DNA from 2 places in the Rhodoferax sp. WC2427 genome. Region 2 is predicted to be linked to the other one. Evidence: predicted binding sites of a transcription regulator. Region 2 holds the regulator's gene; the other holds the start of a gene.
The links. Region 2 encodes FliA, which starts transcription of late flagellar genes. Its sites were predicted from a motif close to CTAAAGTTTNNNNNNNNNNNGCCGNTA; they were not measured.
Positions count from the first base shown of each region.

Region 1 (15,678 bases), 2.1 Mb from region 2:
GCGACGTGCTGCCCCACGACGACCCCACCGCGGCCCACCTGCTGGTGGTGGAAGTGCTCACCCCCGCCAGCCACTCCAGCAGCTACCCGCCGCACAAGCACGACATCGAGCAGCCGCCGGTGGAGACTCTTTTGGAAGAAACCTACTACCACCGCCTGAACCCACCGCAGGGCTTCGCCTTCCAGCGCGTCTACACCGACGACCGCAGCCTGGACGAGGCCTGCGCCGTGGAAAACCACGACGTGGTGATGGTCCCGCGCGGCTACCACCCGGTCACCGCCCCCCACGGATACGACCTGTACTACCTGAACGTAATGGCTGGCCCGAACCGCTTCTGGGTCTTCAAGAACGACCCGGCGCATGAGTGGATGTTGAAGACGGCGTAGGCGTTGGCGGAACGGGAGCCCCCAGCGCCCGTTCCGGACCTTGTTTTTTGGTTTTTGCCTATTTTTTCAGGCATTAAAACCGGCTCTCACGCTTATTCCAAGAGCGTGAGCAGCTCTCTTTTTTAAAGTAAAAAAGGAGAGCATTCGCTACCCGGGCGCAATAGGGCGCAATGGGGCGGCAGCGAGACGTGCCCCTCGCAAGACTCCCCCTGTCATCAAGCCTTCATCCCCCGCGCCCATGCTGGCGCAGCGGCATGTCGCCGTTGCCACCTTGCGAGATTTTTATGACCTCCACCAGCACGCCCGCCATCGGGTTGCCGACCGAAATCTTTGACGCAGAATTTGAAACCGTGGGCGACCACCACCGCATGGCGGCGCACCACTTTGCGGCGGCGGCCAAGCTGCATTTGCTGGCGGCCGCGGCCGATGACGAAGGCGACGACGAGGCCGCTGCCCGCCACGCCTACGCGGCCTACCGCCACCAACTCAACGGCACCCAGTACGCCGAGATCGCGGTGATGGACAGCGAACCGATGGAAGACGACGACAGCCCGGAGGTCGCCCCCGACTGAGTCTGGACTCCGCCCGGGCCCGCTCTAGATTCAATAGCTGCTTATGCTTATGGAATAAGCGCTAGAGGTCAATTTCTTATAAATCCTGCGACGGATCAACCCGCCGCTGCAGCGGCCCGCAGCTTGTCTTTCTTGCTGGGCCGTTTGCCCTTGATGCCGCCGTTGGCTTGCGTGGGCAGGGACGGCACGGCCAGCTCGACCGGTTCGAAACCCACCACCTCTTCGCGCGGCAGGCTCAGGCCCTGGCGCTTTTCGACCAGGGCGAAATGGGCTTCGGTGTCGGCGGTGATGAAGCTGTAGGCCTCGCCGCTCAGCCCGGCGCGGCCGGTGCGGCCGATACGGTGCACGTAATCCACGGCAGAGCGCGGCAGGTCGTAATTGACGACCACCGGCAGCTCGGCCACGTCGATGCCGCGCGCGGCCAGGTCGGTGGCCACCACCACGTGCACACGCCCGGCCTTGAAGTCGTCCAGCACCTGGGTGCGTTTGCCCTGGCTGAGCTGGCCGTGGAAGGGTTCGGCCCAGATGTCGGCCTTGCGCAGCTTGTCGGCCACGATCTCGGCAGAGAACTTGGTGGCCACAAACACCAGCACGCGCTTCCAGCCATTTGTCTGCACCAGGTGGCGCAGCAGCTGGGTGCGGCGGCTGGCATCCACGGCGATGGCGCGCTGGGCGATGGCGGGCGCGGCGGTGTGGGTGGTGGGCTCGGCGGCCATCTCGATGCGCACTGGCTCGCGCAGCAGCTGGGCGGCCAGGGCCTCGATGGCGGGCGGGAAAGTGGCGGAAAACAGCAAGTTCTGGCGCTGCGCGGGCAGCAGCGTGAGTACGCGGGCCAGCTCTTCGGAAAAGCCCAGGTCGAGCAGGCGGTCGGCCTCGTCCAGCACCAGCGCGGCCACGCTGGAAAGCTGCAGGGCGTTGTGGTCCACCAGATCGAGCAGGCGGCCCGGCGTGGCCACCACAATGTCGGCCCCGCCGCGCAAGCCCATCATCTGCGGGTTGATGGAGACGCCACCAAAGATCACCGCGATTTTCAAGGGCTGCGGCAGGTGCTGGGCCAGGCCGCGAAACACCTCGGCCACCTGGGCGGCCAGCTCGCGCGTGGGCACCAGCACCAGCACGCGAGGGCGGCGTTTGCCGTCAGGGCGCGGGGCTTCGGTGAGGCGCTGCAGCAGCGGCAAGGCGAAGGCAGCAGTTTTGCCCGAGCCGGTGGGCGCGGCGGCCCACACGTCCGCCCCGCGCACAATGGCCGGAATGGCCGCGGTCTGGATGGCGGTGGGCGCGGTAAATCCCTGTTCGCGCACGGCGCGCAGCAAGGCGGGAGCAAGTCCCAGGGAGGCAAATGGCATGGGGGGTGCGTCGGGCAGGACGGCAGATTGGGGGTGGCAGTTTAACCCCGCAGTGGACACAGCCAATACGTTTGCGTGTTAAATTCAGTCTCAGCGCTTGTGCTGTCTGCGTAATTTGCTATAAAAATAGCAGCATCCACGCCTGGCCCGCTGGCACCATCCGACCAGCCCGACACCCAACTTTCACGTGAAAGAAAGCCGCAGTTGAGCGACGATTTTGACTCCCTGTTCGATGGCCCCGCCACAGCGGCACCTGCGGCGGCACCGGTAGACCCTGCCAATAGCCCCACTGCGTCCGTCGGTTCGGCCATGGTGACGGTGACCGCACCGCCCGAAGAAGCGCAAGCGCCGACACTGTGGCTGGCCCTGTACAAACCGGGCGCCGATGTGCGGTACGAGGGCGAACCGCACACCGTCAGCCATGTGCACATCAGCCGCAAAGGCCTGTTCGTCCGGCTCAAGGAAAAAGATGGCGTGGTGCCGGCCGAAAAAGTCGACGTCGCCCTTACGCGCGTGGTCCTGCCGCTGCACTCCTACCAGATGCCGCCCGCCCGCCTTGCGCCCCCCCTGCCGCCCGGACCGGCGCGCACCAAATAGCCCCCCACAACCGCCATGTACGACATCTTCAAACTTCTCCACCTCGCTGCAGCCATTGTCTGGATGGGCGGTATGACCTGCTTGCTGTTTGCACTGCGGCCGGCTGCCTTGTTGGCGCTGGAGGCCCAAACCCGCGCCCGGCTGATGGTGCAGGTGTGGCAGCGGTTTTTCCGGCTGGTGCTGGGCGCCATCGTGGTGCTGCTGGCCACCGGTGGGCACCTGTTTGGCAGCGGCATGAAAGCTGCCGGCGGGGCTGTGCCCCTGGGCTGGTGGGTGATGGCCGGCCTGGGCGTGGTGATGGTGCTGGCCTTTGGGCACATCCAGTTTGCCGGGTTTGCCAAGTTCAAACGCGCGGTGGCCGCCGCCGAATGGCCCCTGGCGGCCAAGGCGGCAGGGCAGATCCACACGCTGGTGGTGCTGAACTTTGTGCTGGGCTGGGTGGCGATTGCGGCCATCAAGCTGCTGCACTGACTCCCATGGGCTCGGGCGCTGAGCGCCCCAAGCCCTGAAAGTCGTTTCACGTTCGTTCTCAAGCTCGGCGTGTTTTGGCCGATAAGTCTGTATTCCCAGGAGAATCTCCATGAACATCAGCAGCACCACCGCCGTGCAGTCCGCCACGGCGGATGCCCAAGCCCCCACCTCCGACAGCCTGAACATCCGGGTGCTGAAAAAAGCTCTGGACGCGCAGGCCGTGGCGGCCCAGGCGCTGATCGAGTCCATCCCCCAGCCCGCAGCCGCACCCGCATTGGCCACCAGCGGCAGCCTGGGCACCCAGCTCAATACTTACGCCTGATCCCGCGCCTGATCACCTTGGGGCATGCCCTTCCCTGCCCCTGCCCACTGCAGCTCCGTTCCCCTTGCCAAAGCCTACCGCGTGCTGAACCACGGCCCGGTGGTGCTGGTGTCGTCGGCCCATGGCGACACCCCCAACCTGATGGCCGCCGCCTGGTCCATGCCGCTGGATTTCGACCCGCCCAAGGTCACGGTGGTCATCGACAAGGCCACGTTGACCCGGCAGCTGGTGGAGGCCAGCGGTGTCTTTGGCCTGAACATCCCCTGCGCCGCCATGGCGGCGCAGACTCTGGCCGTAGGCACCGACAGCGCCCACACCGTACCGGGCAAACTGGCGCAGCACGGCATCACCACCTTCGCCGCCAGCCAGATCGCCGCGCCGCTGGTGCAGGGCTGCGTGGGTTGGCTGGTGTCGTGTCACACGCGATACGACACCTGCATGCCGGATGCTGCCCGAGCCGCACAACCAGGGCCAGTACGACCTGTTTATCGCCGAAGTGGTGGCCGCATGGGCCGATGAACGCGTGTTCAGCGATGGGCGTTGGCACTTTGATGCCGCACCCGACGCGCCGCGCAGCCTGCATTACGTAGCCGGAGGGCAGTTTTATGCCACGGGCCAGTCGCTGCAGGTAGCCATGTGACCCGGGCCCGATTGCTACAGAATAAATAGCTTCTCGTGCCGACGGAATGGGCACGAGCAGCCCATTTCAGTCACAAGACCCAAACCGGCTTCAGTTGTCGAACTGCCGGTGGCCGTGGCCACGCCCGGGGCCGCGGTCGTCACGGCCATGGTCGTTGCGGTCATTGCCACGCCCGTGGTCGTCATGGCCCCGGCCATGGCGCGGGCCGTTACCCCGATCATCCCAGTCGCCACGGCGGTCATGGTCAGGGCGGGGGCCGCCGCGCGGCTGTGCCCACCAGCGGTTGCGCTCATTGACCTGCACAAAGTACACCGGCCTGCCGCAAGCGTTGTAGCGCCCGCAGTAGCGGCGCCAGTTTTTGGAGTGGCCCGGCGGCACGTACAGGTACAGCGGCGGCTCGACGATGGGGCCGCGCTGGATCAGCATGGGCTGGGCGTACAGCACCGGCGGTGGCGGGCGCGAGCCAAAGGTGATCTGGCCGTACACGCCCGGGGCCACGGCCCCGCCGACCGTGCCGTTGATGTACACGTCTTGCGCCTGGGCTGCGCCCGCACCCAAGCCACAGGCCAGCACCAACAGGGCCGCCGCAGCGCGGGCCCGGGCACCAGGCAAAAATCGGGAAAAAGAAACCGGGGAATGGGGCATGCAGCGCTTTCGTTGTACTAAAAGAATACGTATTCAACGTGGGAGTGTGCTGGCAGGACGACAGTTCCCGGCAATCCGTGGTCTTTGCTCCCAATAAACTCCAGCATCTTTTAGCCCGTTTGCGCTTATTTTATGAGCATAACCAGCTATTTATTCGATAGCAATTATTCCGGCTGCACCCGCACCGGCGCGCACATCACCCGCGATCACTCCAATGCATTTTCTGGCGGTGCCGCCTGGGGCAATCAGGCAGATGCCACGGCCGCCGCGCTGCGGCGCTGGCGCAGCAAGGCGGGCAGAATCTCGCGCCAGGCCGCCCACAGGCTGGGGGCAGGCGCCGGGCATTGGCTGCGGATGGCTTCGTGCAACCGGGGCAGCGCGTGGTAAGGCACCATGGGAAAGGTGTGGTGCTCCAGGTGGTAGTTCATATTGGCGTACAGAAAGCGGAACACAGCGTGGGTGTGGAAAGTGCGGGTGCTGGCGCGGTGGTCGTGCACGTTCTCCGCCAGGCCCGCATGCTGGGTCAGGTTGAACACCTGCGTCAGCGCGCCGCCGTAAAAGCGCGGGCCGACCACCAGTACCAGGGGCAACACGCTGTGCATCAGCACGCAGGCGGCCAGCAGCGCCAGGAAGATGGCCACATACACGCGGGATGCGCGGATCACCTTGGGCCGCTCGGCTTCGGGGATGAAATGCTGCCCGTCGGCGCTGATCTGGCCGCAGGCATGGCGCACGATGTTGGCGATCTGCGCCGCACCCGACTTGATGAAGAACAGGTCCAGCAACAGGCCGCCCAGGCGCACCGGCTGGTGCACGGCGATTTCGGCATCGCGCCCCACCATCAGCGTGTGGGTGTGGTGGCGGGTGTGGCTCCAGCGCCAGTAGTGGCCCTCGTGCAGCGTCATGAAGCCAGCCAATTGGTAGAAGAATTCATTCAGCCAGCGCGTCTTGAACGGCGTGCCGTGCGACAGTTCGTGCGCCCGGTGGTCGGCAGACGCGTACAAGATGCCATACACCGCAAACGCGGGCAGGCACCACCACGTCCCCCAGGCCAGCACCCCCGCCGTGCCGCTGGCCAGCAGCAGGGCCAGCCACAGGCCGTAGTTCCACAGGCTGTGGCGGTCATTGCGCTGCATCAGTTGCTTGAGCAGCTTGCGGTCGATGCTGGGGCTGAACCAGGGCGTGGTGTCTGGCGCATCGACATTGCCGCGCAGTGCGTAGGGATTGGGCATGCTAGATCTCCGGGGGGTGGGTGAAGTGCTTTGATGGTAGGAGCGCGGCCCCCCAATTTGATGCCCGTTCGGCATTCCATGGCATAAACTGGCATGCCCGATGACAGATATGTCAAACATGCCCGCCTCCCCACGCACACCACCCTCCTCCCGCGCCAGCATGGCCGATGTGGCCCGCGCCGCCGGGGTCAGCCCGTCCACGGTAGACCGCGTGCTGAACGCCCGCGTGCCGGTGCGCAGCGACACTGCCGACCGCATCCACACGGCAGCACAGGCGCTGGGCTACCACCCTGTGGGCATCATCCGCGCGCGTCTGCAAGAGGTGCGGCCCAAGCGCACGCTGGGCTTTTTGCTGCAGCAGCGCAGCTCGGCTTTCTACAGCGGTCTGGCCAACGCGCTGGCCACCGCCACGCAGGCCAGCGCGCAGATGCAGGGCCGGGCCGTGGTGCGCTTTCTGGACGACCTGGCCCCCCAGGCGGTGTGCGCGCAACTGGCGCAATTGGCCCAGTCCTGCGACGCGCTGGCGCTGGTGGCCGCCGACCACCCCCACATCCACGCCGCCGTCGCCCAACTGCGGGCGCAAGGCAAACCGGTGTTTGCCCTGGTGTCCGACCTGGATGCCCCCGAGCGCGCAGGCTATGCCGGGCTGGACAACCGGCGCGTGGGCCGCACCGCAGCGGGCTTCATCACCCGGCAGGCCGCACAGCCCGGGCAGATCGGCATCTTTGTGGGCAGCCACCGCTACCAGTGCCAGGAGCTGTGCGAAATGAGTTTTCGCTCGTATGTGCGCGAGCACGCCCCTGGCTTTGAAGTGCTGGAGCCGGTGGTGACGCTGGAGAGCGACCATTACGCCCAGGAAGCCACGCGCGACCTGCTGCAGCGCTTCCCCGACCTGGTGGGGGTGTACGTGGGCGGTGGCGGCATCGACGGCGTGCTGCAGGCCCTGCGCGACCACGTCGACCGCCACCCCGCCACACCCCTGGTGGCCGTGGCCCACGACCTCATCCCCACCACCCGCGAGGCGCTGGTGGGCGGCTACTTGCAGGCCGTGCTTTCGCATCCCCTGCCACTGCTGGCGGAGCGGCTGGTCCGTGCGATGGCCGGGCCGGTGTCATCAGCGCAGCAGATGGTGGTGCCTTTTGACATCCATACGCCGGAGAGTGTGTAAAACAGGGCTCTAGCGCTTATTCCATGGGCACAAGAAGCTATTTATTCAATAGCGTTTGGGTTGGAGCGTTGCGGGTGGGGTGCACACTTGCCGGGCTTCTTGGAGAAGGGTGACTGTGTTAGAGATGGGCGTATTTTCAGTCGAGCGGAGGTGGGCCGAGTGGCAGCTTGGAGGGGCAGGCAGCACTGGATAGTGGGTCCACAAAAGTCGGCTTTGGGCCCTGAACGGACATTCGCAGCCACTTATTGGTCGCTCCAAAGCGGCAGTTCGGATCTTCGTTCAAGCGGAGGAAGCGCAGCCATGCTGAAGTACCTACACGCGAGGGCTACCATCATAAGGAAAGCTAGCTCAGGGCCGGATGTCCACGGTTGCGTCTTCGTAGAATATAGGATGCTCGCAACCCGCGTTTTAGGTGACTGCCCCGGCTGCGGGGCCAAGGACAGCTTTGGCAACGTTTCCGTCCACGACCATGTCCTGCGTGGCTGCAAGCACTGCCGCTACCAGTCGATGGTTTGGCTGCCGGAGGTGAAGAAGAAGGTCATATATCTCGACCAGTTCTTCTTTTCCGGAGCGATGCGCGGTGGCGACACGCGATTCAAGGAGGCTGCTAAGCGCGTCAAACGAATGTGCCACATGCAGTTGCTCGTTGCTCCGTTTTCTTCCGTGCACGAAGACGAAACGCACCAGTGGCGGGGACACGGGGGTATGACCAGCGCCCAACTGATGGAGTTCATCAAGAACACGTCGCGTGGCGCTGAGTTCAAGAAGGACTACGAAGTCGAGCACAAGCAAATCTTCAAAGCATGGGAGGCATTTCTCAAAGGCCAGCCGCACCAGTATCTTGTCGAGACCGAGGACGCCATCAGGGGCGGCACTTTGGTCGAGTGGGACGACTATTTCCGAATCGACGTCGGCGGCTACATACGAGACGTCGAGTTGAAGCGCCGCCTGAAGGAGGAGTCGGTTAACGAATTAGTGAAGGTTCTCGACAAGTGGCAAGCGTCAACTGAAACGTTCGCTGACGCTATTGCACTGGAGATACGAGACTCCGCAAACCAGTATCTCAGCACCTACCTGACCCTAATCCAACGTTACGCCGCCGGGGATGTCGCTGCAGCCTTCGACTCACCAATGGTCGCAACGGTTGTAGAACAGATGATGCACTGGCTGCCCAAGGACCAACCGCTTCCCGAGAGAATTGCGCGGTGCATCGAGTTCTTTAAGTCACGGCATTTCTTGGAGGTCCCGCACGAGTGGCTTTCGTCCCACATGTTCGCAACCCTGAAGGCCATGGTCCAGCAGGGCGCGTTCTCTAATCGAGAGGATGCGCGAAATCGCCTCAGCGGAGTCTTCGAGGACATCAAGCACATCTCGCGATTCGCGCCGTACTGCGATGCCATCGTCATCGACAAGTTCATGGCGGACCTGGTGTGCCGGCCCACAATTGGAATCGAACAACGGTATGGCCCAAAGGTCTTCAGTCTGAGCAACTGGGAAGACCTGCTTGCGTGGCTTGATGGGCTGGAGGCTGGCATGAGCGAGGATCACCGACGCGGCGTTGCAGCGGCGTACCCGGAGAGTGACTAGATGTGAAACTGCTTTAGACCGCCTGGAAGCAGCCAATCCCGTATGTCCGGTGATGGCCGAAAGCGGCCATTCTCCCTGCTTGGCGGCAGACGCACCGTGCCGCCGCCCACCCACTCAAATACAGGCGATCATCCGCCCGGCAAAGCCTGCTCTGGAGCCCCCTCACCCCCCCAACTGCACCAGCACCTGCCCACCCTCGATCTTCGCCGGGTACGTCTTCAAATTCACACACACCGGCGCCCCCAGCGCCCGCCCATCGCGGATGTCGAAGCGGCCGTTGTGTTTGGGGCACTCGACCACGTGTTCCATCACCAGGCCGTCGGCCAGGTGGACGTGCTCGTGGGTGCACAGGCCGTCGGTGGCGTAGACCTTGTCATTAAAACGGTACACGGCGTAGGTGTGGTTGTTGTGGTCAAAGCGCATCACGTCTTCGTCGTCGATATCGTCCAGTGCGCAAACGTCGGTCCAATGTGTCATGGGGTGTCTCCTTGTGGTTGTTGAATTTATGCCGCGGTGGCAGGCACCGGGCGCACCACGTAGTAGTGCGGGTCTTTGGCCTGTTGGACTAGCGCGGGAATGATTTCGCGGTAGGCGGCCACTGTGCTGGGGTATGGCGGGGGGCAGTCGGCTTTGATGGTTTCGTGCAGCTGGGGCAGCGCGTGGAACGGCACCATGGGGAACATGTGGTGTTCGACGTGGTAGTTCATGTTCCAGTACAGAAAGCGGAACACCGGGTTCATGGTGACGGTGCGGCAGTTCTTGCGGTGGTCGAGCACGTTTTCGGGCAAGCCCGCATGCTGGGTCAGGCCGAAGAAGGTGTACAGCCAGGTGCCACCCATCACCGGCAGCAGGCCAAACAAGACCAGGGGCAGCCAGCTGCCAAAGCAGATGGCGCTGCCAATCAGCGCGGCGTACAGCAGCACCCAGACGCGGGCTTCCTTGACCATCTGCGGCCACTCCATCTCGGGCACAAAGGTCTTTTCTTCTTCGCCCAGGATGCCCAAGGCATTGCGCAGCACACGCCACAGCTCGCGCGGGCCCGATTGGATGGAAAACAGGTTGAGGAAGATGCCCACAAAGTTGGTGGGCAGCGGTACGGCGACTTCGGGGTCGCGGCCGGTGACCAGGGTGTCGGTGTGGTGGCGGGCATGGCTCCACTTCCACACGCTGGGGCGGCGCAGCACCTGGAAGCAGGCCATCTGGTAGAGCACGTCGTTCATCCAGCGGGTTTTGAAGGCGGTGCCGTGGCCCGCCTCGTGCCAGCGCGAATCGGCCGGGCCGGTGTACAGCGTGGCGTAGACAAAGAAGGCCAGCCAGGCCCAGGCCGTGCCCCAGGTGGCCACCAGCACGGCACCGGCGGTAAGGATCAGCGCGTACCAAAGAACGGTGTCGCGGATGGCCTGCGCGTCTTCGCGCTGCATCAGCTGCTTCATGCGGGGGCGGGGCACGGCGCATTTGTACCAGCTGGCGTTGACCAGCCCGGCGGCCTGGGCCCGGTCGCCTGCGCCGGAGATCAGGTGGTAGTCGTCCTGGGTGCGGGTCCAGTTGGGAACAGTACGGGGGCCTGCGAAGGTGGTGGTTTCTGCGGTTTGCATGCGGTTTGTCTCTTGTGGGTGTGCAGTGGTAGCGGATGCTAAAACCAATGCAGCCCAGCGTGTGATGCAAAACCTCAAAATCCATCAAATCGTATCAAAAACCATCACCCTTCAGGCGTAGAAACTTGCATTTATGGCAGACGGTGCGATGATCTGGCCCATGAAAGCCAAAATCACCCTGCACGACGTGGCCGAGGCCGCGGGCGTGAGCACCGCCACCGTCGACCGCGTGCTCAACAGCCGCCTGCCGGTGCGCGAGGGCACCACCCTGCGCGTGATTGCCGCCGCCGAAAAGCTGGGCTACCACGCGGTGGGCCTGATGCGCGCCCGTCTGAAAGAGCGCGTGCCGGTGCGCCACCTGGGTTTTTGCCTGCAAAAACGCAACGACCATTTCTACCAAAGCCTGGCCGCCGCGCTGCAGCAGGCCGCGGCCCAGAACCAGCCCGAAACCTGCGTGGCCCACATCACCTTCATGGACGCGCTGGAGCCCGCAGCCATTGCCGAGCAGCTGCTGGAACTGGGCGGCAAGGTGGACGCGCTGGCGGTGGTGGCCGTCGACCACCCGCACGTCACGGCGGCGGTCGAGACGCTGTTTGAACAAGGCACGCCCTGCTTTGCGCTGCTCAGCGACATCAGCGCGCCGCACCGGGCGGGCTACATCGGGCTGGACAACCGCCAGCGTGGCCGCACCGCCGCCTGGGCCGTCAGCCGCCTGAACCGGCAGACCACGGGCGAAGTAGCGGTGTTTGTGGGCAGCCACCGCTACCTGGGGCATGAGCTGGCCGAGATCAGCTTTCGCTCCTACCTGCGCGAAAACGCGCCCGGCTTCAAGGTGCTGGACACGCTGGTGAACCTGGAAGACCCGCAGCTCGCTTTTGAGGCCACGCTGGAGCTGCTGGCACGCCACCCGGATCTGGTGGGCCTGCACCTGACCGGCGGCGGCGGCGCGGGCGTGATCCGGGCGCTGCGCGAAGAGGCGGGGGACCGACAGCTGGTGGTGGTGTGCAACGAGCTCAACGCCACCACCCGGGCCGCGCTGATCGACGGCGTGGTGGACCTGGTGATCCACACCCCGCAAGAGCGCCTGGCCCAAACGGCCGTGGCCCAGATGCTGGCCGCCACCCTGCCCGGCGCGGTGGTTGCCGGGCCGCAGCAAAAGCTGCTGGCGATGGACTTGTTTACGCCGGAGAACATGGCCTGAGCCCTGGCGCAGCGCTATTCAAAATATAGCTGGTTACGCTTATTCCATAGGCGCAAACGGCCTTTTTCTCTTAAATGTTTATCACACCAGCGTTTGCAGCACCGCCACGGCCAGGGCGTGGTCCTCGGCCTGCGGCAGGCCCGACACCGTGACGGTGCCCAGCACCGGGCCCACGCCGCGGATGCGGATCGGAAACGCGCCGCCGTGGGCGGCAAACTCGCGCGGGTCCAGGCCGGTGGCGGCATCAAAATCGGTGCCCTTGCTGCGGTACAGCGTGCCCATGTAGAACGAGCTGCGGGCGAAGCGGCGCACCACATTGTTCTTGCGGCGCACCCAGTCCACGTTGTCGGGGTTGCAGCCCTCCATGGCGTGTTGGAACAGTTGCAGATCGCCCACGCGGATGTCCACCAGCACCGACTGCCCGGCCTGCCGCGCCGCGTTCACAAGGCCCAGACCCAGGTTCAGGGCGGTCTCGCTATTGAAGCGGCCAAATTGCAGGGTTTCTTCCTGGCGCAGCAGCTCTTGCAGCAGGGTTTTTTCGTCTTCGATCATCGATGTCTCCGGAATTAGAAAGTGGCCAAGTGTTTGCGCACGTATTCTCCTACCCGCAGGCCCTGCGCGGCCACGGTCAGCGCCGGGTTCAGCGCGGCAGACGACGGGAAGAAGCTGGCATCCACCACAAACAGGTTGGGGTGGTCGTAGGCGCGGCACCAGGGATCCAGCGCGGCCTGCGCCGGGTCGCTGCCCATGCGCACCGTGCCGCACTGGTGCGAAGGCGTGTCGATACCAAACGGGCGGCTCAGCACCGCCGCAAAACCCAGGCCGCGCAGCAGCGCCTTGGTGCGCGCCACCAGCGTGGCGTGGCTGGCCATGTTGGTGCGCTGCCAGTGCAGCTGCGCGCTGCCGTCGGCCAGCGGGCGGATGGTGCTGTCGCGGTGCGGCAGGTCTTCGGACATGGCCAGCCAGTCCACGCTGTGCCGGGTCAGCAGGCGGCCCGCCCAGCGCGGCAGCAGCGGTAGGGCCGAACGCACCATGGGCTCCTGGATGTTGCCCAGCATCTGGATGTGGCCCAGCTGCGTGGGGTGGGCCGGTACGCCATCGTAAAAGTCGTTCAGCGCCAGGGTTTTGGTGAAGCGTGTGGTGTTCACCGCCCCCGGCAGCATGCCCATCAGGCAGCTGGTGTTGTGGTTCATGTAGTAGCGGCCCACGCTGTCCGAGCTGTTGGCCAGGCCGCGCGGGTGCTGGGCGTTGGCCGAGCGCTGCAACAGCAGGGCCGAGTTGATCGCCCCGGCGCTCAGGATGAACAGCGGCGCGCGGATGGTTTGCACCTGGCCCTGGTGCAGCACTTCGGCGGCCACGATGCGCTGGCCACGTGCATCGGTCAGCAGGCGCAGCACCTGGCTGCCGGTTTGCAGGGTGACGTTGGGGTGCTGCAAGGCCGGGTCGATGAGCCGGGTTTCGGCATCGCCCTTGGCCCCTACGGCGCAGGGGAAGGCATCGCAGGTGCCGCAGCGCACGCAGGTTCCGCCTTGGTGCAGGTCCACGGCAGACGGCATGTGGAACGGGTGCAGCCCCTGGGCGGCCAGCTTATCGGCCAGCGCACCGATCAGCGGCTCGTGCGGGATGGCGGCGTGCGGGTAGGCACTGGAGCGCGGCGGCTCGGTCGGGTCCTGCCCGGCCTGGCCGTGCACGCCAAACACGCGCTCGGCCTCGGCGTAGTACGGCTCCAGATCGGCATAGGTAATGGGCCAGGCGGGCGAGGTGCCGTCGGCGTGCTCGGTGGCCTCAAAGTCGCGCGCCCGAAAGCGGAACATGGCTGTGCCATAAAACTTGGTGTGGCCGCCCACAAAGTAGTACTGGCCGGGCTGGAAGGGCTGGCCCGCGCCGTCCAGCCAGCGCTCGGGGGCGCGGTAGCGGCGCTGGGCAAACACCGCTTCGGCGTCGGTGTTTTGCGGCTCGCGCGGCAGGCGTTCGCCGCGTTCCAGGATCAGGATGCGGGCCCCGGTGGCGGCCAGGCTGCGCGCCATGGCCCCGCCGCCCACGCCGGAGCCGATGATGACAATGTCGGCGTCCATGGCCTTCAGACGGTGGCTACCGGCGTGCTGCGCCCGGTGCGCGCGGCCTCCAGCACCGCCAGCGCAGCGGCTAAAGAGCGCAGGCCGTCTTCGCCGGTCGCCGCAGGCGCGCCCTGGCCAAGCACTGCCCGGTTGAAGGCTGCCAGCGAATGGGCGTACAGGTTGTGCGGCTCCACGGCCACCACGCGCTCGCCGTCGGCGGTGCGCAACCGCACCTCGCCCACGGGCCGCTGCGTCATCACGTCGCGCCCCACCAGCGAGCCCAGGCTGCCGTGGATCTCGATGCCGGTGCCTGCGTGCGGCACATTGAAGGCATCGTGCAGTTGCGCCAGCACGCCGTTGTCAAAGCGCAGCACGGCCATCACGCCATCGGCCAGCGGGCCTGCGCTGGGGGTCATGGCAATGGCCTCCACCGGCTCGGCATCCAGCAAAAAGCGCAGGGTGTCGGCATCGTGCACGGTAATGTCCAGCACCACGCCGCCGCCTGCGTCGGCCTGGTTCACGCGCCAGCCCTGCAGGTGCACGGGCAGTTGCACGGCGTGGAACACGCGGGCAAATAGCGGCGTGCCGATGGCCCCGCTGCGGATCAGGTCGCGCATGGCCTGGTGCGTGGCCGCGTTGCGCAGGTGGTGGTTGGTGCCCAGCACCACCCCGGCTTTTTTGCAGGCCGCCACGATGGCCTGGCCGTCCGCCAGGTTCATGGCCAGCGGCTTCTCGCACAGCACGTGCTTGCCCGCAGCGGCGGCGGCAATGGCTTGCGTGGCGTGCAGCTCGTTGGTGGTGCTGATGTAGACGGCATCCACCGCCGGGTCGGCCAGCAGCGCGTCAAGGGCGGTGTACGACCGGGCGATGCCATGGGCCGCCGCGTAGTCGGCACCGCGCTGGGCGTTGCTGCTGAGCACGGCCCCCACCGTGTTGCCCGGCTGGGCGCGGATCGCGTCGACCATCCATTCGTGCGCGATGGTGCTCGCGCCTACCAGTCCCCAGCCTAAAGTGTGTGCCATCGTCTGCTCCTTCTGTTGTGGAGCAAAGTTTAGGAATGCGCCGCGTTTAGGCTGGCAGAAAAATTGCAGGTTTTTGCACGATTGCCGCATCTCTAACCACCGCACTGCGCCAATTGCATAATTCGGCCATGCAGCCCTGGTTGGAACAAGTCACCCGCAGCAGCGGCCAGTCGTGGACGCTGTTTGACCGGCAGCTGCCCGCGTTTCCCTTCAACTGGCACTACCACCCCGAGTTCGAGCTGACCCTCACATTGAACAGCAGCGGCCAGCGCTTCGTGGGCGACCACGTAGGCCAGTACTTTGATGCCGACCTGGTGCTGGTCGGCCCGAATCTGCCGCACGCCTGGCAGTCGCGCACCGCCCTGGACCCATCGCAGCCGCACCGCGCCCTGGTGCTGTGGTTCCAGCCACAGTGGGCTTACGGCCTGACCCAGCCCTACCCGGAGCTGGACAGCATCGTCCCGCTGCTGGCCGATGCGCGCCGGGGCGTGGCCTTCAGCGCGGCTGTGGTAGCCACCGTGCGGCCCCGGCTGCTGGCGCTGGTGGACATGGCCCCGGCACAGCGCTGGCTAGGCCTGGTGGAGGTGCTGTTGCTGCTGGCCGCCGACCGCCAGCGCCAGCTGTTGGCCCTGCAAGGTTTTGCCAGCGACAAGCTGCCGCGCGACCGGGCCCGGCTGGACAGGGTGCTGGCCCATCTGCATGCCCACTACGCCGAACCGATCCGCCTGGAGACGCTGGCCGACCTGGCAGCCATGAGCGTGAGCCAGTTGCAGCGCGCCTTCAAGCGCAGCACCCGCAGCACCGTCAGCGGCTACCTGGCGCAGCTGCGCATCGGCC
Region 1 covers NZ_CP162006.1:3,167,372-3,183,049, forward strand. The annotation lists gene iolB (5-deoxy-glucuronate isomerase) at 1-386, shown strand, start outside; gene AB3G31_RS14925 (hypothetical protein) at 671-958, shown strand; gene AB3G31_RS14930 (DEAD/DEAH box helicase) at 1,054-2,304, opposite strand; gene AB3G31_RS14935 (hypothetical protein) at 2,509-2,901, shown strand; gene AB3G31_RS14940 (hypothetical protein) at 2,917-3,372, shown strand; gene AB3G31_RS14945 (putative motility protein) at 3,482-3,694, shown strand; partial or broken gene AB3G31_RS14950 (flavin reductase family protein) at 3,719-4,334, shown strand; gene AB3G31_RS14955 (hypothetical protein) at 4,425-4,979, opposite strand; gene AB3G31_RS14960 (fatty acid desaturase) at 5,225-6,211, opposite strand; gene AB3G31_RS14965 (LacI family DNA-binding transcriptional regulator) at 6,330-7,379, shown strand; gene AB3G31_RS14970 (hypothetical protein) at 7,770-8,966, shown strand; gene AB3G31_RS14975 (MocE family 2Fe-2S type ferredoxin) at 9,129-9,443, opposite strand; gene AB3G31_RS14980 (fatty acid desaturase family protein) at 9,470-10,561, opposite strand; gene AB3G31_RS14985 (substrate-binding domain-containing protein) at 10,722-11,762, shown strand; gene AB3G31_RS14990 (heme-degrading domain-containing protein) at 11,844-12,314, opposite strand; gene AB3G31_RS14995 (GMC oxidoreductase) at 12,329-13,837, opposite strand; gene AB3G31_RS15000 (Gfo/Idh/MocA family protein) at 13,843-14,841, opposite strand; gene AB3G31_RS15005 (helix-turn-helix domain-containing protein) at 14,970-15,678, shown strand, end outside.
Region 1: a site for FliA is predicted at 3,430-3,456, ahead of AB3G31_RS14945 (putative motility protein). Genes of this name have one in related genera too.

Region 2 (15,678 bases):
AAAAAGGCCTGTCCGATTTCTTCAACACCCCGCTCAAGGTGGCCATGCAAGGCGGCAGCGGCGCGGGGGCGAGTAACAGCATTTTGTCGGGCGGCGGCTCCGACCTGACCAAGACGGCCGGGCAAGGCACCCGCGGCACGGGCGATGACCCGGTCAAAAAGAAGATGGACGAAGCCGCAGCCAAGGCCGAAATTGCCAAGCAGGATGCTTCGCGCATCAAGAATTTGCGCGACAAGATCGACGCATTGATCACCAACAACCCGAAACTCGCTGAATTCCGCTCGCAGATCCGCATGGAAACCACCCCCGACGGATTGCAGATCCAGATTGTGGACGAGCAAAACCGCCCCATGTTCGACAGCGGCAGCGCCCTGGTCAAACCCTATATGCGCGATATTTTGCGGGCGATCGGCGAGGCCCTGAACGGGGTCGAAAACCGCATCAGCCTGGCTGGGCATACCGACAGCACGCCCTATGGCAATGGTGAGCGGGGCTACAGCAACTGGGAACTATCCGCGGACCGGGCCAATGCTTCGCGCCGCGAATTGGTGGCAGCCGGCATGCCCGATGAAAAAATGGCCCGCGTGGTGGGCCTGGCAGCCAGCAGCCTGCTGGACCCCAAAACACCGGTCGCCCCGGTGAATCGGCGCATCAGCATTACGATCATGACCAGAGAAGCGGAGGCGCGGCTGATGGGCAATGCCACAATAGCATCTTCTGTAACAAATGAAACAGCGCCGGAACCCGAGCAGACTGCCGTTCCAACGCCCGCACGGGGTGTACCCAAACCATGATATCGCCGAGAACCTTCAAAATGCGCTCTATTCCTGCAACCTTCATCGAAAGGGTCACCCGTGGCAAATGACCTGCGTTTTTTAATCGTGGATGACTTCTCCACCATGCGCCGCATCGTGCGTAACCTGCTCAAAGAAAGCGGTTATCCCGATGCGGATGAAGCCGAAGACGGTCTGGCCGCCCTGCAAAAGCTGCGCAGTGGCGTGCATTTTGATTTCGTGGTGAGCGATATCAACATGCCCAACATGAACGGCTTCCAGTTGCTGGCCGAAATCAAGGGCGACGAAAAGCTGAAGCACCTGCCGGTGCTGATGGTGACCGCCGAAGCCCGCAAGGAAGATATCGTGGCCGCCGCCCAAGGTGGCGCTGCCGGGTATATCGTGAAGCCGTTTACCAAGGCCACGCTGGAAGAAAAGCTGACGCACATTCTCAAAAAGAACGGGCTGATTCCAGCATGACCGCCGCTGCCCTACCCGCCGATGGAGAGTTGCAGCCAGCGGTGCACCAGAAGTTGGGCATGCTGACACGCCAACTGCACAATTCGCTCAACGAGTTGGGTTATACCGACAAACTCAAGGGCAGCGCCGAAGAGCTACCCGACGCACAAAGCCGCCTGACCTACATCGCTCGCCTGACCGGCGAAGCGGCTGAAAAGGTGCTCAGCCGGGTCGACCTGGCCAAAATCCAGCACGACTTCATTGCCGCGGAAACCAGCAAGCTGGCCGCGTTCATCGTCAAGGACCCGGTGGCTGCCGTCGCCACCGGCGCGGTGTACAACTTTGTGGCCGACGTCGAGCGCGCCAGCAAAGAAATCGACATGCACCTGACCGAAATCATGATGGCGCAGGATTTCCACGACCTGACCGGCCAGGTGATTGCGCGGGTAGTGAACCTGACGTCGACGATCGAAAAGCAGCTGATCGAGCTGCTGATCCAGACCGCGCCCAGTCCTTCGCCGATCCAGCCCAAAGTCCTGGAAGGACTGGCAGGCCCGGTGGTCGACGCTTCAAACCGCACCGATGTGGTGACGGACCAGTCGCAAGTGGATGATTTGCTCGCCAGCCTAGGCTTTTAATAAGCCACGCTAAAGCCTGTTTATCAGGCTTTAGCGCAGCGGCTCGGTGCCGACAATGGGGATTCCTAAAACCCCATTGCCATGGAATCATCCAGCCAAGACAAAGACCTACCCGCCACCCAGCGCAAGCTCGACCAAGCGCGCAAGGATGGGCAGGCCTCTCGCTCCAAGGACTTGTCCCATCTGGCGGTGTTGGGTACGGGCTCCGTTGCGGTGCTGGTGCTGGCCCCCTCTTTTTTAGAGCACTTCAAGCGGGTTCTGGGCCAGCAGCTGTCGTTTGATGCGGCCACGTTGGCGCAAAACGGCAGCATGCTGGACCGGTTGCAGGACGTCGTGCTGGTCGGCATGGTGGCCAGCAGCGTGTTCGCGGCGATCGTGTTGGCCGCGGCCATCGGTAGTGCGGTGGCATCGGGCGGCTGGGTGGCCAGCCTGAAACCCATCATGCCGGACTTCAGCCGCATCAATCCCATCTCGGGGTTCGGCCGCCTGTTTTCCAAAGAGCAAGCCACCGACATCCTCAAATTGCTGGTCATCACCACCGTACTGATCGCGGTGGCCTGGACCTATTTGTCCAACAGCCTGCAGTCGGTCGCGCAGCTGGTGCTGCAGCCCTCCGCAGCCTCCATCCAGCACGTGGCGAACTGGATCACCTCGGGCATGAGCCTGTTGCTGCTGGTGGTATTTGCCGTGGCGGCCATCGACGTGCCGCTGCAAACCTTTCTGATGAAGTCGCGTCTGAAAATGTCGCACCAGGAGGTGAAGCAGGAGCACAAGGAATCCGACGGCAACCCCCAGATGAAGGGCCAGATGCGCGCCCGGGCCCGCGAGATTGCCCAGCGCACCAGCGTGGCCGCCGTGCCCAAGGCCGACTTTGTGCTGATGAACCCCACCCACTTCGCCGTGGCCCTCAAGTACGACGAAAAAACCATGCGCGCCCCGCAGGTCATCGCCAAGGGTGCCGACCTGGTGGCCATGAAGATCCGCGACGTGGCCAAAAGCCACGCCATCCCGGTATTCCAGTCGCCCATGCTGGCGCGCGCCTTGTACGCACACGCCGAGATCAATGGCGAAATCCCGTCGGCCCTCTACACCGCCGTGGCCCAGGTGCTGGCCTATGTGTACCGCGTGAAAGCCGCCATGCGCGGCGAGGGCCAGATGCCCGACAGCTTCCCGCAGCCCGATGTTCCGCCCGAACTGGACCCGCTGAGCAACACCATCCTGGCTGAGGCGACCCCATGAACCCCCAGCTCAAATCCGCACAGCAGTGGTTCAACACCAACCGCAAGCTGCTGCAAGGTGTCTCGGCCCCCGTGATGGTGGTGATCATCCTGGCCATGATGGTCTTGCCCATGCCCGCGTGGCTGCTGGACACGTTTTTCACCATCAATATCGCCGTGGCGCTGATGGTGATGATGGTGGCCGCCTACATGGTGCGTCCGCTGGACTTTGCCGCTTTTCCATCGGTATTGCTGCTCACCACGCTGATGCGCCTGTCGCTCAACGTGGCTTCCACCCGCGTCGTGCTGCTCGAAGGCCACACCGGCGCAGGGGCCGCGGGAGCGGTGATCGAGGCCTTTGGCCACTTCCTGATCGGTGGCAACTTCGCAGTCGGCCTGATCGTGTTCGCGATCCTGGTGGTCATCAACTTCGTGGTGGTGACCAAGGGCTCCGAGCGGATTGCCGAGGTGTCGGCCCGCTTCACCCTGGACGCCATGCCCGGCAAGCAAATGGCGGTGGATGCCGACCTGAACGCCGGCCTGATCAACGAAAAAGAAGCCAAGCGCCGCCGCGCCGAAGTGGGCGAAGAAGCCGACTTCTTCGGCTCCATGGACGGTGCCTCCAAGTTTGTGCGCGGCGACGCGATTGCCGGCATCCTGATCCTGCTGATCAACATCGTGGGCGGCTTCACCATCGGCGTGCTGCAGCACGACCTGACCGCGGCCAAAGCGGCTGACACCTATATCCTGCTGGCGGTAGGCGATGCGCTGGTGGCGCAGATCCCCGGCCTGCTGATCTCCATTGCGGCCGCCATGGTGGTGTCGCGTGTGGGCAAGGACGACGACATTGGCAAGCAGATCATCGGCCAGCTGTTTGACTCGCCCAAAGTGCTGGGTATCACGGCGGGCATCATGGCGGTCATGGGCATCATCCCCAACATGCCGCACGTGGTGTTCCTGTCGATGGCGGCAGTACTGGCTTACGGCGCGTGGGCCATCGCGCAGCGGCCCGTGCCGCAAGACCCCACCCTGGTCGTCGGCCCACCCCCGACCGACGGCGAAGCCACGTGGGACGACCTGCAGCCTGTTGACCTTTTGGGTCTGGAACTGGGCTACCGCCTCATCACCCTGGTGGACAAATCCCGCCCTGGCGACCTGCTGACCCGCATCAAGGGCGTACGCCGAAAATTTGCCCAGGAAGTGGGCTTTCTACCCCCACCGGTGCACGTGCGCGACAACCTGGAACTCAAGCCCAGCGGCTACCGCATCACCCTGCGCGGCGTGGTGGTGGGCGAAGGCGAGGCCTTCCCGGGCATGTACCTGGCTATCAACCCGGGCGGCATCACCACCCCGTTGATCGGCACGGCCACCACCGACCCGGCCTTTGGCCTGCCCGCCCACTGGATCGATGAACGCCAGAAGGAAGCGGCACAAATGGCAGGTTTTACCGTGGTTGATTCGGAAACCGTGATGGCCACACATTTGTCACACTTGATGCAAGTGCAGGCGGCCCGCTTACTGAGCCGTACCGAGACACAGCAACTGGTGGAGCATGTCAGCAAACTGGCCCCCAAACTGATTGAAGAAGTGGTTCCCAAAATGGTGTCTATCGCCACGTTCCAGAAAGTCTTGCAGCTCTTGCTGGAAGAGTCTGTGCACATCCGCGATATCCGCACCATCGTCGAATGCCTGGCCGAGCACGCCGTGGCCACCACCGACCCCGCCGACCTGGCCCGCCGGGTGCGCATCGCCCTGGCCCCGGCCATCGTGCAGCAAATCTACGGCCCCACCCGCGAACTCAACGTGATTGCCATCGAGCCCAGCCTGGAGCGCATGCTGGTGCAAGCCCTGGGCAATGCCGCAGGTCCGGCACTGGACCCCGGCGTGGCCGAACTGCTGACCCGCAACGTGGCCGACGTGGCCCTGCAACAGGAAGAGCTGGGCGTGCCGGCCTGCCTGTTGGTGCCCGACCAGATCCGCAACGCCATTTCCCGGCTGGTGCGCCGCGTAGCCCCCCGGCTGCAGGTGCTGGCGCACAGCGAAATACCTGAAACCCACACCATCCGCATTGGCCCTATCCTCAAAGGTGCACTGACATGAACATCCAACGCTTTCACGCTGCCACGTCCCGCGAAGCTTTGGCCAAGGCCCGTGCGGTCTTTGGTGAAGGGACGCTGATTCTGTCCAACCGCCCCACGCCCAACGGCGTGGAAGTGGTGGCCACCGCGGAAGATTCGCTGTCGTCGCTGGACCGGCCCAGCGTGGCACCGGCACCTGCGTCGGCGGCCACCATCGCCATGGCGCAGATCCCGGTGGAGGAAGACACCGAGCAACTGGCCATGAGCACGCTGTCGTTCCAGGACTACGTGCGTGAACGCATGCTGCGCCGCCGCCACGAAAGCAGCCCCGACCTGCGCGACGAGATCTTCCCAGCCAAAACTTCGGTGCAGGCCGCGCCCATGCCCCAGGCCCCACAGCGCGCCAAGCCCGTGGTGCACGCAGTGCCGTTTGCGCCACCTGTCGCCCGCCCCAAGCCCGCCCCGGCAGCCGCCACCATCAACTCCAAGGGCATCGTGGACGAACTGCAGGCCATGAAGGACATGATTGAAGAGCGCTTCAACACCATGGCCTGGCTGGGCAAGACCAAGCAGGACCCGATCCAGTCCAACCTGATGCTCAAGCTGATCCGCGCCGGGTACTCGCCCGACCTGGCCCGCGCCGTCATGGAACGCCTGCCCGAAGATGCCACGCCCGCCGAGGCCATCCGCTGGCTGATGGGCGTGCTAGAGCAAAACCTGCGCACCGATGCCGGTAGCAAGCCGATCTTTGAGCAAGGCGGCGTATTTGCCTTGGTGGGTGCCACCGGCGTAGGCAAAACCACGACCGCGGCCAAGCTGGCTGCGCACTGCGCCCGGGTACATGGCCCCAACAGCGTGGGACTGATCACACTGGACACCTACCGGGTTGCCGCCCACGAGCAACTGCGCGCCTTTGGCCGCATGCTGGGCGTGGTAGCCCACCTGGCCCACGACCGCGCGGCCTTGCAAGACCTGCTGGGTCTGCTGGGCAACAAACGCATGGTGCTGATTGATACCACCGGCATCGCCCCCAAAGACCCGCGCAAGCGCGACATGATGGACGTGCTGGACCTGCCCGGCGTGAACCGCCTGCTGGTGCTCAATGCAGGCAGCCACGGCGACACCATGGACGAAGTGCTCACCTCGTTCAAGACCCGGGGCGTGCAACAGGCCATCCTGTCCAAAATCGACGAAGCGGCCAAGCTGGGCCCGGCGCTGGACGCCATCATCCGCCACCAGCTGGTGCTGCGCGGTGTGTGCAACGGCCAGCGCGTACCCGAAGACTGGGAACCGGCCGATGCCAAGAAGCTGGTGCGTGCCTCGATGCGCTCCACCACCAAGTCGGCATTCGACCCCAAGGCCGCCGATCTGAACTTCTTCTTCACCCCGGCACCGATGGATTCCAGCCGCCAGGAACGGGCGCATGCTTGACACCAGCGTCGACCAAGGCGAAAGCCTGCGCCGCATCGCGCCGCAAGCCGCCTGGAGCGTGATCGCCATGGTGACCCGGGGCGACACTGCCACCGAGTTGCCGCTGCTCTGGCAGATCTGCGCGGCCTTGCAAAGTTTTAGCCTGCGCATCACCGTATTGGACGCAAGCTCGGCAGAAACGGAAGACAATCCAGGTTTACAGAACCTGCTGGACCACGCACACTGGCTGGAAGATGCAGACCTTGACGCGCCCCCGTGGCACATCGTGCCCGCCCGTTTGGGGCTGAGCCGTCTGGCACTGCAGACCCGCCAGGATTCCCCCATGTCACCCCCACCACTCCAAGCCCTCAGCCACCTGTTCCGCAGCTGCGACCTGGTCGTGGTGTATGCCGATGCCCAGCTGCTGGCCACCTTGATGCCGGGCAGCCAGGTGCGCCCTCTGTTGGCCGTCACGCCGCGGCGCGCCTCCATCATCGGGGCCTACCAAAACTTCAAGAAACTGCTGCTACAGGCCCGGTTGGTGCCGCTGATTGCCTCGGTCGTCACCGCGCCCTTCAAGAACGCCGAGCTGCTGGCCAAATCCACCGGTCGGGCGCTGCAAAACTGCGCGCACCTGCACCTGGACTGCCAAACCGATTTCATGACCGTACGCTCGTTCCCGCAGCAGCACGCGCGCTGGGATGACGCACACCAGATCGCGCTGCGCCTGATGGCCAGTGCCATCCCGATGGCCCATGGGGTGGGAAGCCGCTGATGTACACCGCCAAAGGCCATATGGACCGCGAGCACATGCTGCGCCAGTATGTGCCCTTGGTACGTCGCCTGGCGCACCACATGATCGCCAAGCTGCCGCCGAACATCGAGCTGGACGACCTGATCCAGGTGGGCATGATCGGCCTGTCCGAGGCGCTCACCCGCTACGAGGTGGCCCAGGGCGTGCAGTTCGAGACCTTTGCCACCCAGCGTATCCGCGGGGCCATGATCGACGAGCTGCGCGAGGGCGACTGGATGTCACGCGGCTCGCGCAAGAGCCAGAAAGAGATCGAGCGCGCCGTGCAGCGGCTGGAGCAGAAGCTGGGCCGCAGCCCGCTGGAGTCCGAGATCGCCACCGAGCTGGAGATGACCCTGCCCGACTACCAGGAACTGCTCGGCAAGGTCCGCGGCACGCAGCTGGTGTACCTGGAAGACATGAATGGCAACTCGGAAGAAGGCGCGGGCTTTCTGGACCGGCACGTAGCCGATGATGCTGCCGACCCGGTGAACCTGCTGCGCGACCACCGCCTGCGCGCGTCGCTGGTCGAGGCCATCAAGACCCTGCCCGACCGCGAGCAGTACATCATGAGCATGTACTACGAAAACGACATGAACCTCAAAGAGATTGCGGCAGTACTGGAGATCACCGAATCGCGCGTCTGCCAGTTGCACAGCCAGTCGATTGCCCGCCTGCGGGCCAAAATGCGGAGCCACTAGCGGGCCGCTATCGTATTTGAAGTAGATTTTGATAGCTGCTCACGCTTATGGCTGTAGCGTGAGCAGTCGATTTGATGCCTTAAAAAAGGCCTAAAATTGGATTTTTAGCTCGCCACCGACGCGTAAATGCGCGCCGCACCGCCCCGGTATGTCCCGGCTTTGCCACCCGAGTACGTGCCCGGTTGCTGGGCCTGGGGCAAAACGGTAGCCAGGGCCCGGTCGACCACCACGGCGCGGCGGGCCAGGTTGGCGCGTTGTTGGGACAGGGTCAAGGAGACTTTTTCCAGCCGGCGGCGCATGCCCGCGTCCAGCGACTGCATGCCGCCGGGGGTGCGGCCCCACACCGCCATATCGGCCATGGCCTGGCGCAGCGCGGTGCTGGCGGCCTCTAAAACAACAGGTTCGCCCGCAATCAGGGCCACAGACACTTCTTCGAGGAGTTGTTCCACGCGCTGCAGGCTGGCTTCCAGGCTGTGATTGGCTGGGCGGGCCGTCATGCGAACTGCTCCGGTGCGGGAACGGACGGATGGAGAGAGAAAACGCCGATTACCGGGTGACGCTGAGCAATTCTTGTGCGTTGTCGAGCATCTTGTCGGCAATCGCTTCGGGGTTGATCTTGAACGTGCCGTTCTTGATGGCAGCCTTGATGTCGGCTACTTTCTTGCTGTCGAAGTCGGAACCGACGGCCCGGTCGTTTTGCTCCAGCGTGCGCGCCAGTGTGGAAACAGACACCTGCGCCCCGGCGGCTGGAATGGCGCGCGCACCCTTCTGCGCCATACCAGCGGGCGCAGCTTCCTTGTCCTGATCGGCTTTCTTGAGCACAGCGGCATTCAGCGCGGCCGTGGTATCTATCCCTTGTCCAATTTTCATCATGCTCTCCAGCAGCCTTGACGTTAAGGCATCGTAGCAATGGTTTCGGCAGCTTTGGCATTTTCTTAAATGTTATATGGCTAAAAAACCAGCTGTTACATCTCAACCAGGATGGTGCGTGCGTCTTGCACCACACCGGACATCACCCGACCGCTGTCCAGGCGCACCTTGGCGGGCTGGCCCACCACGCCGGAGGTGACGGCCTGCCCGTCAGACAGGACCTGGAAGCCCGTGCCCTGGGCCAACACCCGGATCTGGGTGCCTGCCTGGAACACCTGGGCTGGTTTGACCATGGCCTGGCGCACGGTTTGCCCTGCGACCCAGGAGCGGGCGGCCACCTGGCCCATCCACTGCTCGGGGTTGGCTACCACTGGCGAGGCGTCATCGGCCCAGTCAACTTCGGCCTCCATGGCATCGGCGGCGGTCAGCACGCTGCCGGCCACCACATTGGTCTTGGCCACCCAGGCCCGGCCCATGGCCTTGACCGTGACCGGAATGAACACATTCCAACGCGTGGCACCGGCCAGGCAGCGCAGGCCCAGGCGGCTTTTGCCCCACAAGCGGGTGCCCGGTGGCATGTACGGCTCCACCTTGGCGCAGGGCGCCAGCTGCAAGCGCGGGTCCAGCGCCCCCACCGAGACCTCCATGCGCAGCGCCTGGCCATTGACCGGCGGCACCTGCACCATGGCCGATTCCAGCCAGCGCTGGCTGGTGCCGACCATATCGGCCTCGGCCTGGGCACGCGCACCTGTTGCGCACAGCACAACGGCGGCGCAAACCATGGTTCGTAGCAAGAGCGGCATAAGACCTCCAATTTCCTACCCGGAAGACTAAAGCCGGAGGGCCCCAGGCAAAGCCGCGAACTGCGCCGCAATCACCCTGTTCTTCCGGGGCTCAAAAAGCTTCAGTTTTTCCATAATTTGCCAAAGCGAGATCCGGGATGGCACCGGAGGTTTCGCATTTGATTACCAAGCGGGGTGTTGCATGTTGGACAAAATGGTCGGTGCTGTGGACTTTCAGAGCAAGGCCCTGGTGCTGCGCGCAGAACGCCAGCGCACCATCGCCAGCAATATTGCCAACGTGGACACCCCTGGCTACGTGGCGCGCGACTTCAACTTCAAGGAAGCCATGAGCGCCGCCACCGCCAGCCAAGGCCTGATCGTCGGCAACAAGACCGACAACCGGCACATGAATTTGCCCGACCTGGAAGGCGGCAGCCTGGGCAACGCCCAAAAGCGCGGCTACAGCGTGCAAAGCCAGCCCAATATGGACAACAACACGGTGGACCTGGACCGAGAGCGGGCCAACTTTGTCGACAACGCGGTGCGCTACGAGGCCACCCTGCGCTTCATCAATGGCACGGCCAAAACCATGCTCAGCGCCATTACGGGCCAATAAGGAAGCACACCATGTCCATGTTTTCGATCTTCGGGGTGTCCGGCAGCGCCATCAGCGCCCAGTCGCAGCGCCTGAACGTGGTGGCCAGCAACCTGGCCAACGTGGATGCCGTGGCCGGGCCCGATGGCCAGGCCTACAAGGCCCGCCAGGTGGTGTTCCAGACCACGCTGCTGGGGGCCGAAAGCGCCGCCGGGGTGCGGGTGAAAGAGATCACCGAAAGCCAGCAACCGGGCCGCAAAGTGCTCGACCCCACCAGCCCGTCGGCCGATGCCGACGGCTATGTGACCCATTCCAACGTCAACGCGGTGGATGAAATGGTGAACATGATTTCCGCCTCCCGCTCCTACCAGAACAACGTAGAAGTGATGAACACCGCCAAGACCCTGCTGCTGAAAACGCTGCAAATGGGCCAATGAACCCACAGGACATTTGAACGTCCCCACCACCTGAAAGCACGCCATGGCCTTGGATGTCACCGCCCTCAACGCCGCCAGCAGCTCGCTGGCGGGCACCAGCACGACCAACAGCACGAGCGCAGAAGCCTCGCAAGACCGGTTCCTGAAGTTGCTGGTCGCCCAGCTGAACAACCAAGACCCGATGAACCCGATGGACAACGCGCAGATGACCAGCCAGCTGGCGCAGATCAACACGGTCTCGGGCATCCAGACGCTGAACGACACCATGAAGAGCATGGCCACCCAGATCGCCGCCCTGCAGTCGCTGCAAGGCAGCGCCACCATTGGCCACGACGTGCTGACCGAGGGCAATACCCTCAGCATCACCGACGGTGTGGGCAAGGGCGCGTTTGACCTGAGCAGCGCTGCCGATGCGGTGAAGGTCGAGATCCGCACCGCCGGTGGCACCTTGCTGGGCACGCAAGACCTGGGCGCGCTGGAAGCCGGTCGCCAGGCTGTCACCTGGGATGCGTCCAAGTACACCAACTCGGGCGACCTAAGCTTCAAGGTGATCGCCACCAAGGGTGCCACCGCCGTGACCACCACCGCACTGGAGCGCAACAAGGTGGTGTCGGTCAGCAACGAGAACAACGTCCTCAATCTGCAGTTGCAAAACGGCGCCTCGGTGGCCTACAGCACCGTCAAAGCCATTTTGTAAGCCCCACCGCACCCGCCATCCGTTTTTTAGGAGCCCTCCATGAGCTTTCAACAAGGTCTTTCCGGTCTGAACGCCTCCAGCCAAAATCTGGACGTGATCGGCCACAACATTGCCAATGCCAACACCACCGGCATGAAGGCCTCGCGGGCCGAGTTTGCCGAGCTGTACGCATCGTCGCTGGGCAGCTCGGGCGGCATCAGCCAGGGCATCGGGGTGGAAGTGCAGACCGTGTCGCAGCAGTTCACCCAGGGCAACATCAGCATCACCGGCAACGCGCTGGACGTGGCCATCAACGGCAACGGCTTCTTCCAGGTCGAGCTGCCCAATGGCAACCTGGCCTACAGCCGCGACGGGGCCTTCAAGCTGAACAAGGAAGGCGAGCTCATCACCAATACCGGAGCCCACCTGATGGGCATTACTGCCGCGGCCGATGGCTCGATCCCCACCGGCGGCGCGGTCGGCGCGCTGACCCTGCCCGCAGGCGGCGAAATTGCAGCCATCCAGACCAGCAAAATGGACCTGAGCTTCAACCTGGATGCCGAGGCCGTGGTGGCCACCGGGGTCGCCCCCGCAGGGCTGGTGCCGCCACTGGCCACCTATGGCACGTCCATCACCGCCTACGACGGCCAGGGCGTGCCCGTACCGGTGAGCATTTACTTCACCAAAACAGCGCTCAACACCTGGGATGTCTACTCCAGCGTCAACGGCGGCACCCCCGCCCTGACCACCACCGGCCTGACCTTCACCGGCACGGGTGGCACGGCCAACGCCACCATCGGCTCATTGAGCCTGCCCTCGCCCACCAACCCGGCCAGCAACTTCACGGTGGCGTTGAACGTCAAGGATGCCACCCAGTACGGCGCCAAGTTCTCCATTGCCAAAGCCACCCAGGACGGCCAGGCACCCGGCACCCTGACGGCCATCACCATCGACGAAACCGGCATCATCCAGGGCACCTATTCCAACGGCAAATCCCTGGCTGCCGGGCAGATCCAGCTGGCCACCTTTACCAACGTGCAGGGCCTGGCCCCGATCGGCGGCAACTACTGGCTATCGACCCCGTCCAGCGGCGACCCGTCGGCCAAAGGGGTGCCCGGCACCGGCAACCTGGGCGGGCTGCGCTCGGGCTCGCTGGAAGACTCCAACGTCGACCTGACCAAGGAACTGGTCAACATGATGACTGCCCAGCGCGCCTACCAGGCCAATGCCCAGACCATCAAAACCCAAGACCAGGTGATGTCCACCCTGGTCAACCTGCGCTAACCCCCTAGGCCGCCGCCATGGACCACATCATTTACACGGCGATGTCAGGGGCCAACACGGCGGCAAACCGGCAGGCCGTGCTGGCCAACAACCTGGCCAACGTCTCCACCAACGGGTTCCGCGAAGAGCTGGCCACCTACCGCTCGGTGCCGCTGAACGGCCCCGGCTCCAGCACCCGTGTTTTTGCGCTGGAAACCACCACCGGCCACTCCAACCTGCCCGGCCCGGTGCAGCGCACGGGGCGCAACCTGGACGCCATGGCCCAAGGCAACGCCTGGTTCACCGTGCAGGGTCTGGACGGCACCGAGGCCTATACCCGCAGCGGTATTTTTGAAATATCGTCCACCAACACCCTGGTCACACCTACCGGCCTGCCGGTGCTGTCTGACGGCGGCGCCCCCATCGACGTGCCCCAGGGCTCGGAAATTACCCTGGGCACCGACGGCACCATCAGCGCCAAGGTGCCCGGCCAGGCCTCCACCAGCCTGGGTCGGCTGAAGATGGTGACCCCCGATGCCGACAACCCCATCAAGCGTGGCGACGACGGGCTTTTCCGCGGCACCAGTGGCGACCCGCTGCCACAAGATGCCAACGCCAAGCTGCTGGGCGGCGCGATCGAGGGCTCCAACGTTAACGCCGTCGCCACCATGGTCGGCATGATCCAGTCCGCCCGCCAGTTTGAGACGCAAATGCGCCTGCTGCAAACCGCCGAAACCAATGACAAAAGCGCCAGCCAGTTGCTGAACGTCCAAGGCTAATTTGAAAGAAACACCATGATTAATTCACTCTGGATCGCCAAGACCGGCATGGAAGCCCAGCAAACCCAGCTGGACGTGATCTCGCACAACCTGGCCAACGTCTCCACCACCGGCTACAAACGTGCCAACGCGGTGTTTGAAGACCTGATCTACCAAAACCTGCGCCAGGTCGGGGCCAACAGCACCGAGCAAAACCAGCTCCCGACCGGCCTGCACCTGGGCCTGGGCGTGCGCACCGTGTCCACCACCCGCTCGTTTGCCCAGGGCAGCCTGCAGCAGTCGGGCAACACGCTGGACGTGGCGATCAACGGCAACGGCTTCTTCCAGATCAACCAGCCCGACGGCACCATCGGCTACACCCGCGACGGCTCGTTCCAGGTGGATTCACAGGGCCGGCTGGTCACCTCTGCCGGGCTGACGGTGGCCAGCGGCGTAACCATTCCCGTCAATTCCCAAAGCGTCACCATCAGCACGGACGGCACTGTCACCGTCATGCTGCCGGGCAACCCCACACCCCAACCGGCGGGCAATATCGCCATGGCCAACTTCATCAACCCGGCCGGCCTGGAGCCCAAGGGCGGCAACCTGTACGCCGAAACCGCCGCCTCCGGCCAGCCCACCACCGGCACGCCGGGCGTGAGCGGCATGGGGGTGGTGCGCCAGGGCTTCGTGGAAACCAGCAACGTCAACGTGGTGCAGGAACTGGTCACTATGATCCAGACCCAGCGCGCCTACGAGATGAATTCCAAGGCCGTGCAGACCTCGGACCAGATGCTGCAGAAGCTGGCCCAGCTGTAGGAGACTGAGCATGCGCGCCGCCACCACTGCTGCTGCCGTCGCTGGGCTTTGCCTTCTGGGCCTGTTGAGCGGCTGCGAAACCCTGGCCCCCTCGCCCCGGGTAGATTTCGCCGAATCCACCGGGCCCCGCCAACTGCCACCGGCCACCGTGGCCACCAACGCCCGGCCCACCGGCAGCCTGTTTGCCTCGGCGGCCTACCGCCCGGTGTTCGAAGACCGCCGCCCGCGCCTGGTGGGCGACAACCTGACCATCCAGATCGTGGAAAACGTCAGTGCCAGCCAAAAATCGACCAGCACGGTAAACCGCACCGCCGCCGAGGCCGCAGGCATCACCGGCATCCCCTTCCTGAAGACCCCGCTGCTGGACAAGTTCGGCATCGGCGCCACGTCCAGCAACGACTTCTCGGGCAAGGGCGGCACGGAAAGTGCCAACACCTTCTCGGGGGCGATCACCGTCACCGTCATCGAAGTACTGTCCAACGGCCACCTGGTGGTGGCCGGTGAAAAGCAGATCGGCGTGAACCAGAACGTGGACGTGCTGCGCTTCTCGGGCACGGTCGACCCACGCGCGGTGCAGCCGGGCAGCGTGGTTTCCTCCACCCAGGTGGCCAATGCGCGCATCGAGTCCAAAGGCCGCGGCCAGCAGGGCGAGGCCCAGGCCATGGGCTGGCTGGGGCGCTTTTTCATGAACGTGATGCCGTTCTAAGCCTTCCCCAGGCTCTGTTGAGACTTTTAAAGAAAATCGGCACCCCGTGCTGATGGGATAGGCGTGAGCAGCTATTGAAATAATAGCAAACCCAATTGACCGGAAACCACCGCCTTTTCCGCCGTTCCAACGCCCGGGCGCGCCGCAAAATAATGCTAAAGGTTCCGCCATTCCGGCCGAACCAGACGTAGAACAGGTTGTTCGCCATGCCATTTTTCCGCCTCCTGCCAATGCGCCGTGCCGCGACATGGGGCATGGGGCTGTGCCTGGCACTGCTAGCGGCGCTGCCCGCCCAGGCCTTGCGCATCAAGGAAGTCGCCGCCGTACAGGGCGTGCGCAGCAACCAATTGACCGGCTACGGACTGGTGGTGGGACTGGACGGCACGGGGGACCAGACCACCCAGATGCCCTACACCTCGCAGAGCTTGTCGAGCTATTTGCAGCAGATGGGCATTACCCTGCCGGCCAATCTGGCCTCTTCCCTGCAGCTGAAAAACGTGGCGGCGGTGATCGTCACCGCGCAACTGCCCGCCTTTGCCCAGCCGGGCCAGGCGATTGACATCAACGTCGCCAGCATGGGCAACTCCAAGTCGCTCAAGGGCGGCCTGCTGATCGCCACGCCGCTGCGCGGGGCCGACGGCGAAATCTACGCCATGGCCCAGGGCAATATGGTGGTGGCCGGTGCCGGCGCCGCTGCCGGGGGCAG
Region 2 covers NZ_CP162006.1:488,582-504,259, reverse strand. The annotation lists gene motB (flagellar motor protein MotB) at 1-794, shown strand, start outside; gene cheY (chemotaxis response regulator CheY) at 855-1,253, shown strand; gene AB3G31_RS02400 (protein phosphatase CheZ) at 1,250-1,870, shown strand; gene AB3G31_RS02395 (flagellar biosynthesis protein FlhB) at 1,952-3,109, shown strand; gene flhA (flagellar biosynthesis protein FlhA) at 3,106-5,187, shown strand; gene flhF (flagellar biosynthesis protein FlhF) at 5,184-6,596, shown strand; gene AB3G31_RS02380 (hypothetical protein) at 6,589-7,350, shown strand; gene AB3G31_RS02375 (RNA polymerase sigma factor FliA) at 7,350-8,066, shown strand; gene AB3G31_RS02370 (hypothetical protein) at 8,171-8,563, opposite strand; gene flgM (flagellar biosynthesis anti-sigma factor FlgM) at 8,613-8,936, opposite strand; gene flgA (flagellar basal body P-ring formation chaperone FlgA) at 9,032-9,739, opposite strand; gene flgB (flagellar basal body rod protein FlgB) at 9,921-10,334, shown strand; gene flgC (flagellar basal body rod protein FlgC) at 10,346-10,750, shown strand; gene AB3G31_RS02345 (flagellar hook assembly protein FlgD) at 10,794-11,447, shown strand; gene flgE (flagellar hook protein FlgE) at 11,487-12,710, shown strand; gene AB3G31_RS02335 (flagellar basal body rod protein FlgF) at 12,728-13,468, shown strand; gene flgG (flagellar basal-body rod protein FlgG) at 13,484-14,266, shown strand; gene AB3G31_RS02325 (flagellar basal body L-ring protein FlgH) at 14,277-14,972, shown strand; gene AB3G31_RS02320 (flagellar basal body P-ring protein FlgI) at 15,179-15,678, shown strand, end outside.